Regions from separate parts of the Cupriavidus sp. FW305-3-2-15-C-LB2 genome, predicted to be linked through region 3. Evidence: predicted binding sites of a transcription regulator. Region 3 holds the regulator's gene; each other region holds the start of a gene.
The links. Region 3 encodes FNR, which switches genes on or off when oxygen is low (the NO sensors DNR and NnrR bind a similar motif). Its sites were predicted from a motif close to TTGATNNNNATCAA; they were not measured.
Positions count from the first base shown of each region.

Region 1: the regulator FNR is predicted to act here: its motif matches at 1,633-1,646, upstream of AC3WRR_RS16350 (fatty acid desaturase).
Region 2: the regulator FNR is predicted to act here: its motif matches at 2,063-2,076, upstream of AC3WRR_RS16060 (universal stress protein).

Region 1 covers NZ_JBYSZW010000020.1:18,515-22,612, reverse strand. The annotation lists gene AC3WRR_RS16355 (TMEM165/GDT1 family protein) at 1-37, opposite strand, end outside; yybP-ykoY riboswitch at 152-299, opposite strand; gene AC3WRR_RS16350 (fatty acid desaturase) at 359-1,534, opposite strand; gene guaD (guanine deaminase) at 1,720-3,042, opposite strand; gene AC3WRR_RS16340 (adenosine deaminase) at 3,119-4,098, opposite strand, start outside.
Region 2 covers NZ_JBYSZW010000019.1:80,843-84,940, reverse strand. The annotation lists gene AC3WRR_RS16075 (DUF1488 family protein) at 1-170, opposite strand, end outside; gene AC3WRR_RS16070 (universal stress protein) at 211-663, opposite strand; gene AC3WRR_RS16065 (carboxypeptidase-like regulatory domain-containing protein) at 1,008-1,487, opposite strand; gene AC3WRR_RS16060 (universal stress protein) at 1,540-2,004, opposite strand; gene ald (alanine dehydrogenase) at 2,172-3,287, opposite strand; gene AC3WRR_RS16050 (TPM domain-containing protein) at 3,541-4,098, opposite strand, start outside.
Region 3 covers NZ_JBYSZW010000059.1:11,357-15,454, forward strand. The annotation lists gene AC3WRR_RS30445 (sulfite exporter TauE/SafE family protein) at 503-1,261, opposite strand; gene fnr (fumarate/nitrate reduction transcriptional regulator Fnr) at 1,340-2,065, shown strand; gene AC3WRR_RS30455 (hypothetical protein) at 2,129-2,374, opposite strand; gene AC3WRR_RS30460 (membrane protein) at 2,371-2,580, opposite strand; gene ccoG (cytochrome c oxidase accessory protein CcoG) at 2,610-4,097, opposite strand.

The DNA of each region.
Region 1 (4,098 bases), on a different contig from region 3:
GGGCGACGATGCCTGTGGAGACGAGGAAGGCTTCCATATTGGTCTTGTGGGGTAACCGGGCCGCAATGCATCGCGAGATGCCAATGACGCACACCTTTCCCGGCCCGGCCAGAAAGGTATGGTCATCGGTCTCGCCAGGCTGGACGCTGCCGGGTCCGTATCAGTACGGCCGGGCGGGTCCGGAGCTGCGCACGCCATAACCGCAAGCGGTCAAGTCTGTTGACGTACGCCCCTGTCCCCCGGAGTCCGCATTGCGCGGCGCGGTGAGAGCAGGGCGGCTACTCCCCAATGGAAGCGGCAATTATAGCGGCGGGGGGGGGGGGGGGGGCCACCTCCCCCCGCCACAAGGCCTGCACCCTCAGCCGGGTACAGGCGCGTTGTCGCTGGTCTGGCGGCCGCGGAAATCGGTCCAGCACAGGGCCTTGAAGTCATAGAGCTTGCAGCGGCGCGCGGTATCGAAATACCAGCGCCAGGAGAAGTTCTCGATGATGATGCGGCCCGGCAGCGCGTGCTCCAGCAGTGCCTGGGCGCGCTTGAGGCGGTACAGCGGCACGCTCATGTCGACGTGGTGCGCGGTGTGTTCCATGATGTGGTGCAGCGCCGCGCCGATGCCGTGGCGGAAGCGCAGGTGCACGGTGGTCGAGACAAAGGGCTGTGCCTTGGCCCACATGGCCTTGGTGTCATACCAGGCGACGCTGGTGTGGGTGTGGTGCACATACAGCACGAAGCCGACGGTGACGTTCCAGACCAGGAATGGCAGCACAAAGCCCGCGCCGGTCAGCAACCACACCGATTGCTCCGTGGCCAGCGCCAGGCCCGCCAGCGCGCCGATCCAGGCCAGCCCGAAGGCGGCTACCAGCACACAGTCGCCGGTGAAGATCGGGCGGCGCGTAGCCATCTGGCGCTTGCTGGGGAAGAACATCTTGCACCACCAGATTTCCACCAGGTAGTACAGGCCCGGGCCGAAGCCGGTGCGGTAGATGCGCTCCATCACGCGGCGCCAGCGCGGCAGCGCGTTGAATTCTTCCAGTGAGTAGGGCGCCCAGACGAAGTCGAAGCCCTTCAGGTTGGTATAGCCATGGTGCACCACGTTGTGGCCGACTTCCCACAGGCTGTACGGCGTCAGCGAGGGCAGGAAGGTGAGCCGGCCCAGCCACTTGTTCAGGCCGCGGCGCGGGGTCAGGCTCTGGTGGCAGGCATCGTGGCCGATGATAAACAGGCGCGCGATGATCAGCCCGGCCAGCACGCCCAGCGCCAGCTTGGCGGCCCAGTGCTGCGCCAGCACCACGCCGGCCAGCACGGCGCCGAACAACAGGTAGTCGAAGGCGAACAGCAGCAGTGCGCGCGGCGTGCTGCGCTGGCCCAGCGGGATCAGCCAGCCGCGGATGATCTTGCGCGAGGGCAGCGGGGCGTCCGGCGCAATCGGCTCCGGCAGCGGGGCGTGGTTGGGCGCGCCCTTGCGCGCGGCATGGGGCACGTCATGCGGGCCACTGGCGCGCTCAGGGGCGTGAGCGGCGGATTGGAAAGCGGTCATGCGGAACCTTCTGATTGCGGTCGGATGGGTAAGGGCGCACGGCGCGCAGAACGGCCGCGGCGGAACCGCAAGGTTAGAAGGCTTTGTCGAAGACGGCCTTGACGGTCGTCAAGCCGGAGGCGGGGGCGAAGCGGTAAAAGCGCGCCCGCCGCATGACGGCGGGCGGCTGCTGGCCAGGTGACGGATCAGGCGGCCGGCACGTGGGCGGCCTCGCCCATCACATAGACGCTGTCGATGACGCGGTCGTCGCCCAGCATGGCAAAGGCGAACAGCTCTTCTTCCAGCGTTTCCGAGCGGTTGCTGCGGCGGGCGATCAGCGGCGTGGCCTTGGGGTCCAGCACGATGAAATCGGCCTCGCAGCCAACGCTGAAGCTGCCGACGCGGTCGGTCCAGCCCAGCGCCTCGGCCGCGGCACGGGTGGCCAGGTAGAACATGCGCAGCGCGGTCAGGTAGTAGCCGCCCATGCGCGCCACCTTGTGCGCCGCGTTCATGGTGCGGAACATCGAGAACGAGGTGCCGCCGCCGACGTCGGTGGCCAGCGTCACGTTCAGGCGGTTGGCGTCGGACTGGTGGAAGTCATAGAAGCCGCTGCCCAGGAACAGGTTGGAGGTGGGGCAATGCGCCACCGCGGCGCCGCTGTCGGCCAGGCGCCGGCGGTCGTCCTGGTCCAGGTAGATGGCGTGGCCGTACATCGCGCCCGGGCGCAGCAGGCCGTAGCGGTCGTACACGTCCAGGTAGCTGCGCGCGTCCGGGAACAGCTCGGCCACCCATTTGACCTCGTCGCGGTTCTCGGCCACGTGGGTCTGGATAAAGGCGTCCGGGTAGGCGCGCGCCAGTTCGCCGCAGGCGGCCAGCTGCGCCTCGGTCGAGGTCGGGGCAAAGCGCGGTGTGATGGCGTAGGCCAGGCGTCCCTTGTTATGCCAGCGCGAGAGCAGGTCGGCGGAGTCCCGGGCACCGGTCTCGGCCGTATCGCGCAGGAATTCCGGGCAGTTGCGGTCCATCATCACCTTGCCCGTGACCATGCGCAGGTTGCGCGCCTCGCTTTCGGCAAAGAGGGCCTCGGCCGAGGCCTTGTGCACCGTGCTCCAGACCACCGCGCTGGTGGTGCCGTTGCGCAGCAGTTCCTCGGTGAAGAAGCCGGCCACGCCGCGCGCGTAGTCGGGATCGGCAAAGCGGCGCTCTTCGGGGAAGGTGTAGGTCTCGAGCCAGTGCAGCAGGCCCGGCGACGGCGACGCGATCATGTCGGTCTGCGGGTAGTGCACGTGGGTGTCGATAAAGCCGGGCACGATCAGCTTGCCGCGGTGGTCGACGATCTCGGCGTCGGCCGGAATGCGCGCAGCCAGCTGCGTATAGTCGCCGGCAGCGGCGATGCGCCCGTTGGTGACGATCAGCACCCCGTCGTCCCAATACTGATATGCATCCTCATGGAATTGCGGATCGCGCAGGAAATGCAGCACGCGGCCGCGAATGGCACGGGTGAGGGAGTCAGTCTTGGGGTTGGTCGTCATGGTGTGTCTCTTGTGGCCGGCCCGCGCGGAACGGCATGGTTCAAGCAGCGGGCCGGGCTATTGGCATGCGCCGCGCTCAGGCCGCTGGGGCCGTTGCGGGCGGGGACTTGGGCGGGCTCGACCAGAAGTGGTCGACTTCCGCCAGGAATTCGGCCTTCTGCATGGCAGGCAGGAAGGCCGCTTCAAAGCTGTTGCGGGCAAGCTTGTGGGCATCGGCCGCGTCCAGCGGCAGCGCCTCGAAGGTGGCTTCCCAGTTGGCGTTCATATAGCCGCCGAAGTAGGCAGGATCGTCCGAATGCAGCGTGATCACCACGCCGGCATCGAGCATGCGCTTGAGCGGGTGGTCGCGCAGGTCCGGGTAGACCTTGAGCTTGACGTTCGACAGCGGGCACACGGTCAGCGCCACGCGCTCGCGCGCCAGGCGTTCCACCAGCGCCGGATCGTCGATGGCGCGCACGCCGTGGTCGATACGCTGCGCCTTGAGGATGTCGAGCGCGTCGGTGACGTATTGCGCCGGACCTTCCTCGCCCGCGTGGGCCACCAGGTGCAGGCCCAGCTCGCGCGCCCTGGCGAACACGCGCGCGAACTTCTCGGGCGGGTTGCCTCGCTCGGACGAATCCAGGCCCACGCCGACAAAGCGGTCGCGGTAGGGCAGCGCGGCCTCCAGCGTGGCGAAGGCGTCTTCCTCCGGCAGATGGCGCAGGAAGCACAGGATCAGGCTGCTGGAGAAGTCATATTCGGTGCGCGCCTGGGCCAGGGCATCGGCGATGCCGTCGATCACCACGCCGATGGGCACGCCGCGCGCGGTATGGGTCTGCGGATCGAAGAAGATCTCGGCGTGGCGGACGTTGTCGGCGACGGCGCGCTTGACGTAGTCCATGGTCATGTCGAAGAAATCTTCCTCGGTCAGCAGCACGCTGGCGCCGGCGTAGTAGATGTCCAGGAACGACTGCAGGTCGGTGAAGGCGTAGGCGGCGCGCAGCGCCTCGACGCTGGGATAGGGCAGCGCCACCTGGTTGCGCTGCGCGAGCCGGAAGATCAGTTCCGGCTCAAGCG
Region 2 (4,098 bases), on a different contig from region 3:
GCCGGCAGCAAATCTTCACTGCGGTACGAGCGTGCGCCGAAATGATCCTCAAGCGCCTCGGCAGTGATCTCATAGGTCGCCGGTGTGCCATCCACCTTCACGGCACACCGCAGGCTTGGCCCGGTCGGGCAGTAATCCGGCGTCTCGCCGGAAAAGTCGATCGTATGCATAGCTTTCTGGCGTAATGCCCTCCAAAATCTGTTCGCCTGCTTACGCTTCCTCGGCGCGGAGAAGCAGGACGGGCGCGACGGCCAGGTTGATCACGCTTCGCGCGACGCTGCCCATGACGAGTCGCCGCACTCCCCGGCGGCCGTGCGTACCCATCACAACCAGATCAGCGCCCCAGCCATTGGCTTCGGCAGCGATCGTGGCAGCAACGTCGCCCTCGACCATAGGCTTACCGAGCAGCCGCGTTACGTGGCGAATACCCGCTGCGGCAAGCCGGCCGGAGGCGGCAGCGAGAACGCTTTGCCCCGCCGTCGTGAGGTCCTCTATCAATCTCACCGGATCCAGATTGCTGGCATCCAGAAACGGGCTGCGGTCATCGACCACATGGACCACCTCCACTTCGGCGTTGGCGGCGCGCGCGATGATCATGGCCTGTTCCAGGGCAAGTTCCGATGCGGCGCCGCCGTCCATGGCGACAAGGATGCGCTGGTACATAGCGGTTTCTCCGGCGATGGGAGCCTGTGGCGACTCGGGTCTGGACTGGTTAAATGCAGCGTAGGGCAACCGGCGCAACTGCTGTTGATACGTGTCAAAGCCGCGGTACCGCGCTCCAACCGCCGCTGGTCGCGCGCGCATCGGCAGTCTTCGCGCAGGGGTTGCGGCTCGCGGATTCAGGCCTGCCCACGCCGAGCGGCTCGCCTGCTTGTCCCCGAACGAAGCCTGAGCGCTTCTTCTTCCCCTTCCAGTTCCGTCGCTTCTCTTTCGCGGGATCGTCCCTGAACCGCCGCGAACTTGCTTGCGCGGTGTCGTGCCCGCGGCGACACGTCCGAGCGGCAGGCTCAGCGACGCGGACAGGGTGTCGTGGCGCAGAGCAGCCAGTCGTCCTCGAGCGTATTGACCGGCAGCCGGAACGTCACCTCGAGCGGCTCGCCAGCGACGACGATGTCGCGCATCTGGTCCCGCCCCTGGTAGCCGACCGCGAGCCGATAGGCACCCGGCCTGAGTCGCATATAGAACAGCGGCCCGCTAGCCGTAGTGTGCAGCACCGGGCGGCCCTCCTGGCTGGCCACGACCACCGTGGCACCGCCCAGCGGCTTCCCGCGCCCGGCATCCACCATCGTCAGCCGTACATTGAAACGCGCGGCGATGGCCAGCATGCTTTGCATGCCCGCCTCATCGTCTCCACCCGATACGTAGGAAACGCCGTGCTGCTCCATGATCTGCACGCCAGCGGGCGCGGCGCGAGTGGCGCAACCCGCCGCCGCAACGGCAATCGCCAGCGACGACAGGCCGAGGCCTAGGCTTCTTGAAACCTGCATTTGCGTCACTCCGGAAGAATTATTGGGGTTTTCGCAGGCCGGAACCGAACGGTCAGGGCGTATCGCCGCGCGACTGCTGCCGAACGAGCAGCACGGGGCGAACCGTCTTGCTGACCACGTGCTCCGAGACCGAGCCCAGCACCATGCGCCGCACGCCGCGATGGCCGTGTGTGCCCATGACGATCAGGTCCGCGCTCCAGTGGTCCGCTTCCGCGATGATCGCCTCGGCAATCTTCGCAGGGGTGCCGGGCGTCTCGGCCAACCTGCTGCTCCAGCGCACGCCGGCGGCACTGAAGCGCTCGCCGGCACGAGCCAGCACCTGCTTGCCATAGGCAATGATGTCGGCCATCAGCCAGTGCCGGTCACCCGGGCTGACCTCGAAGAACAGGTCGCTGTCGTCGACGACGAACATGGCGCTGACCTCGGCGTCGGTGGTCAGCGCCATCGACACGGCCTGCTCCAGGGCATTCAAGGATGAACGGCTGCCATCGAGGGCTAGGAGAATGCGGCGGTACATGGCGACCTCGGCTTTGGCTGTGGTTCATCCCAAATTAGCGGTCGCAAGGACATGCGGGTTGATGCCAGTCAACCAAGCCAGCCACACCGCTGTGATTCGGCTCATGGCAGGGCTGCTGCACCAGGGGTGGCCGACAGCAACGTGTCGGCCGATACTGGCGGCCGCGCTCAGGTCAGCACCTGCTCGGCGGGTACATGGGCGTAGCCATGGGCGCTTGCGACGGCCGCATAAGTCACACTCCCGCGACAGATATTCAGCCCGGCCCGCAGGTAGGGGTCGTCTGAGAGCGCGCGGGACCATCCCTTGTCGGCAAGGGCCATCGCATGACCGATCGTGGCGTTGTTCAGGGCAAAGGTGGAGGTCCTCGCCACCGCTGCCGGCATGTTGGTCACGCAGTAGTGCAGCACGCCGTCCACCACATAGGTCGGATCCGTATGGCTGGTCGGGCGCGATGTCTCGGCGCAGCCTCCCTGGTCTATCGCCACATCCACCAGCACCGAACCCGCTTTCATGCGCGCGACCATCGCACGCGTGACCAGCCTGGGCGCCTCGGCGCCAGGCACCAGCACCGCGCCGATGACCGCATCGGCCGAGAGCAACGCGCGCTCGATACTGTCAGCGCTGGAGTAGACCGTCACGACTCGATTGCCGTACACGGAGCCCAGATGCCGCAGTCGTTCGATATTCTTGTCCAATACCGTCACGCGCGCCCCCATGCCTACCGCGATCTGGACAGCATTGGCGCCCACCACGCCGGCGCCGATCACCACGACATGTGCCGGCGCGACGCCCGGGACGCCGCCGAGCAGCAGTCCCATGCCGCCGTTCGGCTTCTCGAGGTAGGCTGCCGCCACCTGGACCGACATGCGGCCGGCGACCTCGCTCATGGGGGCCAGCAGCGGCAGACCACCGTCAGGCCCCGTAACCGTCTCATAGGCGATGCAGACCGCGCCGGATTGCAGCAGCGCGGCAGTCAGCTCACGGTCCGCGGCCAGGTGCAGGTATGCATAGAGGATCTGCCCGGGCCTGAGCAGCGCCAGTTCGCGTGGTTGTGGCTCCTTGACCTTGACAATCATCTGGGCCCGGTCGTACACGGCCTTCGCATCGGCAGCCAGCTTCGCGCCAGCCGCTTCGTATTGCGCGTCGGAAAGGCCAAGCGCGGCCCCGGCCCCGGCCTGGACCATGACCTGGTGACCGCGGCTGACAAGTTCGCGCACGCAGGCAGGCGCCAGGCCAACCCGGTACTCGTTGTCCTTGACTTCTTTAGGCACGCCGATCCACATGGCCTTTGCTCACGCGCGTGGTAATTCCGGCAGATTCCGCACCAGGTGCTTGAATCCTCAGTCCACGGCCGGATGCACCGAGGCCTGTCCGTGGCCACACGTACGGCGACACCTGCATGGCAGCCTCGATGTCGGCAGATATCGAAATAATTATAGGGCCCAAGGGTTACATAGCTGCCCAGCCATTTCACATCCAAATATCGCCATTTTCGCCCCCTCGGCGGACGCCGCAAGATGTGATTGATGTTTGCCATCACCACTTGCCGGAAGCACCACCACCGCCAAAGCCGCCGCCACCGCCGCCGAATCCCCCGGGGCCCGACCGGCCGCCATATCTTCCCGAGCGGCCGCCGATAGCCAGCAAGCCCATGTGCGGGCCACCCATCAGCGTGAACAAGAGCGCGATTGCCCCTGCAACGATGCCGGCAAAGATGGCGCCAGAAAGCATCCACGCGACCACTCCAACGGCCCCACCCGTCGCGACTGCACCCGGGAAGCGCCCCAGCATGGAACGCAGTAACCCACCCAGAACCAGAGTGAGCACAAGCAGGATTGGCATCAGTTGCCGGACGGGGTCACCCGTATCCCCTGCTCTTTCCTCCGGAGGTGGCAGTGGCTCCCCTTCGATGACCCCAAGCATGCGGTCGATGCCCGCAGACACACCGCCATAGAAGTCGCCCCGCTTGAATCGGGGCACGATATCATCACTGATGATGCGCTTGCTCGCGGCGTCAGTCAGGACGCCTTCGAGCCCGTAACCCACCTCAATACGAAGCGTGCGGTCGTCCTTGGCGATGATGAGCAGCGCGCC
Region 3 (4,098 bases):
TACAGCGGTGCGAAAGCCACCGCCATCTCATTGCGCAGCTAGCCGGATACCTGCTGCATCCAAGCCGTGCACTTCCCTATCTTTGCATCGAGTTGCCGGGCGTTCCGGCAGGAGATCGTTCGCATGCGGTTATGGGCCAGCCAGCGAACCTCTTGCGTAGCGCGTCCGCACATACCGGACGTCGCTGTCAGCGAACTGAAGGCCTCGGACGCAAGAAAAACGGGTATCGGGAGCAAGGCCGGCATCGCCAACACCGCAGTGCCAGCCGGACTTTTGAACCAGATCTTTTGAACCGGATGGACTGTGGGGACGGGACGGGCATCGAAAACCTTCCGCTTCCCCTGCCCTGAACTCACCTTCTGGTATGAAGGCCGCCTGGCGCTGCTCGCCCGCTGCTTACCGCGGCTCACAAGACACCGCGCGATACCGCAATGTTGGCGATTGTATGGCATTCCCGCCCCCGCCTGCAACCATCATCCGTTGCCCGCGCAGCGCCGGCGCCTCAGAACACCAGGCAGAATCCATGCTCGGCCAGCGAATGTGGCAACAGCACCGCTCGCGCAATGCCAAGGCCGCCGAACGCCATTACCGCCAGGCCGGCCCCCAGGCGCACGCCGGGACGTCGCGACAGCGTACGCAAATAGCCTGACAGGCCGGAGAGCACCAGCAGGTTAGGCAGTGTGCCGAGCCCGAACACGCCCATCACGAGTGCGCCGGACGCCGCATTGCCCGCCAGCAGCGCGAGCGTGAGCGCCCCATAGACCATGCCGCACGGCACCAGCCCCCACGCCAGGCCCACGCCGTATCGCCGCGCCAGGCCGCCGCGTGCGCGCACAAAGGACGGCATGCCGCGTGCCACGCCACCCAGCCGGCGCGCCACCGCTGCGCTGGCACGCGACGCCAGCCGCTCCAGCCAGTCGACGGTAAACGTGTTGCCGCGCAGCAACCGCCAGCCCGACCACAGCAGCATGACGCTGCCCGCGCCGAACAGCCAGCGCTGCACCGGCAGATAGTCCTGTTTCCACGCCGAAGCACCGACCGCGCCTAGCGCGGCCCCAAGCAGCATATAGGTCGAGATCCGGCCCAGGTGCATTATCAGCAACTCGCCGAGCCAGGCGGCACGGCTGGGCACCAGACTGATCGTCGCCGCCGCGCCGTGACGCTGCTCCACGGCCAGCGCCACGCCGCCGCACATGGCGGCGCAGTGGACCCCGCCCAGCAAAGCCAGCAGAAAAACGCTGATCAGTACGCCAAGTGTCAATTCTCACTCCCTACCACATCACATCGCACGGTAAAATGCCGTTATCGCGCCCTCGCTGCCATTTCTAGCAGGTTCCAATTGCTCACCTCCATTCCCATTACCGAGATGTCACCACGCTGCTCCACCTGTGCGATGGGGCAGCTGTGCCTTCCGGTCGGCATGTCGCAGCAAGACCTCGCCAAGATGGACACGCTGGTTCAGGAACGCATCCGTGTGCACAAGGGTGAAACCCTGTATCGCATGGGCGATCCACTCACCGCGGTCTATGCCGTGCGCTTTGGCACGCTCAAGACCCACGTCACCACTGAAGACGGCCGCTCGCAGATTACCGGCTTCCACCTGCCCGGCGAAATTGTCGGTCTCGACGGGCTGGGCGAGATGCAGCATGCCTCCGATGCCGCCGCGCTGGAGGACACCGAAGTCTGCGTGGTCCGCATGAGCGAGTTGCAGTCCCTGTCGGCAGACCTGCCGTCGCTGCAGCAGCAGTTCCTGCGCCTGATGGGCAAGGAAATCACGCATGACCAACTGATGCTGGTCACGCTGGGCTCGATGCGCGCCGAGGAACGGCTTGCCGCCTTCCTGATCAACCTCTCTGAGCGCCTGTCGGCACGCGGCTATTCGGCGTCCGAGTTCGTGATGCGCATGAGCCGCGAAGAGATCGGCAGCTACCTGGGCCTGAAGCTCGAAACCGTCAGCCGCCTGTTCTCCCGCTTTGCCGAAGCCGGCCTGATCCAGATTCGCCAGCGCCACGTCAAGCTCGTGGACATCGACGGCATCAAGCAGCTCTACAGCCGCTCCTGCTAAGCGGCCAAGGCGCTGCCAGGTACCGCATGCGGACATGGCAGCGCAGACCTCACACCGATCCGCTTATTCCAGTTCGTCGGTATCGCTGAGCCGCGACGGCATGGTGTAGAGCGTCAGTCCGCTGGACAACGCGCAGAACACCCAGGCCATCAGGAAACCAACGGTGTAGACCGATTCGCGGGACGCTTCGATCGGCTGGCCGAAGAAGTTCAGGTCACCGGGATCCACCACCGAAAACACCGTCGCGGTCGCGAACCCGGCCATCAGGAACGCCGGCCAGAGTACCCACATCAGCCAGCGCAACCTCATGGCTGCCTCACAGCGGCAGCCTTGGGCGGCGCGGCGTCGGCCTTCTCGACCACCAGGCCATGGCGCGTTGCACCCTGCACCGGCATGTCCGGATGCGTGGATGCCAGCCAGATCGTCACGCCACACGCCACCATCGCCACCAGCGGGCCGCTCATCAACAGCCACGGCCACGGCTCCTTCCACCACGGATTGCCTTGCTGACTCATCTTGCCCCCTTCATCTTGACGACCTAGCTTCACAAATCGCGCGGCACGATGAAACTGGTGGATTGCCGGATTTCGGCATGCCCCCGCTCCGTGCCTTCGCTCGTCACCGTCACGTTGATCTTGTGCGTGCCCTGCGCCGCGGCCTCGATCGGCACGCGGATCCGGATCGGCAGCAACCGGTTGGACGTCGGCGCCAGCGATTCGGCCTGCTTGTCGTATTCCACGGTCAGGTTCTTCAGTTCGTCGCTGTCGGCGCGCACGCTGATCTGCATCGGCGCTTCGGTGGTGTTGATCAGCTGCAGGCGATAGACATTCTCGATCCAGCGGCCTTCCACTTCACGGCCGAGCGCACCACGGTCGCGGATGATGTCGACCTTCAGCGGCGTGCGCAGCGCGATCGAAGCCATGAACCCGGCCAGCAACGCCACCCAGATCACGGAATAAATGACCACGCGCGGGCGCAGCAGGCGCTTGCGTGATGCCGCCGCGGACAAGCCCTTGCGCATCGCGTTTTCCGAGGTGTACCGGATCAGGCCGCGCGGATATTCCATCTTGTCCATGACCTGGTCGCAGGCGTCGATGCAGGCGCCGCAGCCGATGCACTCGTACTGCAGGCCGTCGCGGATATCGATGCCCGTCGGGCACACCTGCACGCAGATGCTGCAGTTGACGCAGTCGCCAAGCCCCGCCTTGTGGTGGTCGGTCTTGCGCGACCGGCTTCCGCGCGGCTCGCCGCGGCCGACGTCGTAGGTCACGACATAGGTATCGCGATCCACCATCACGCTCTGGAAACGCGCATACGGGCACATGTACTTGCACACCTGCTCGCGCATGAAGCCCGCATTGCCCCAGGTGGCGAACGCGTAGAACAGCATCCAGAACGACTGCCACGGCCCCAGCGACAGGCTGAGCACCTCGCCGCCCAGTTCGCGGATCGGTGCGAAATAGCCGATGAAGGTAAAGCCGGTCCAGAGCGCAATCAGCACCCACAGGAAGTGCTTGGTCGCCTTGAGACGGAACTTGCGCAGGCTCCACGGATCGCCATCGAGCCGGATGCGGGCGATGCGGTCGCCTTCGACCCGCCGCTCGATCCACATGAAGATCTCGGTGTAGACCGTCTGCGGACAGGCATAGCCGCAGAACAGCCGCCCCGCGATCGCCGTGAACAGGAACAGCGCCAGCGCCGAGATGACCAGCAGCACCGCCAGGTAGATGACGTCCTGCGGCCACAGCACCAGCCCGAAGATGTAGAACTTGCGCTCGCCAAGGTCAAACAGCACGGCCTGGCGGCCATTCCATTGGAGCCAGGGCGTGCCGTAGTAGATCAGCTGGGTCAGGATCACCAGCCAGACCCGCCAGCTGGAGAATGCGCCCGTCACCGAGCGCGGGTAGATCTTGCGGCGGACCTCGTAGAGCGTTTCGTCAGAGGTCTCGCCCGGCGCAGCGGCCGACCGTTGCAGGTCCCACGTTTGCTGGGGGGCCGCCCGGGCCATTTCTTCGGTCCCGGGTGCGTTCATG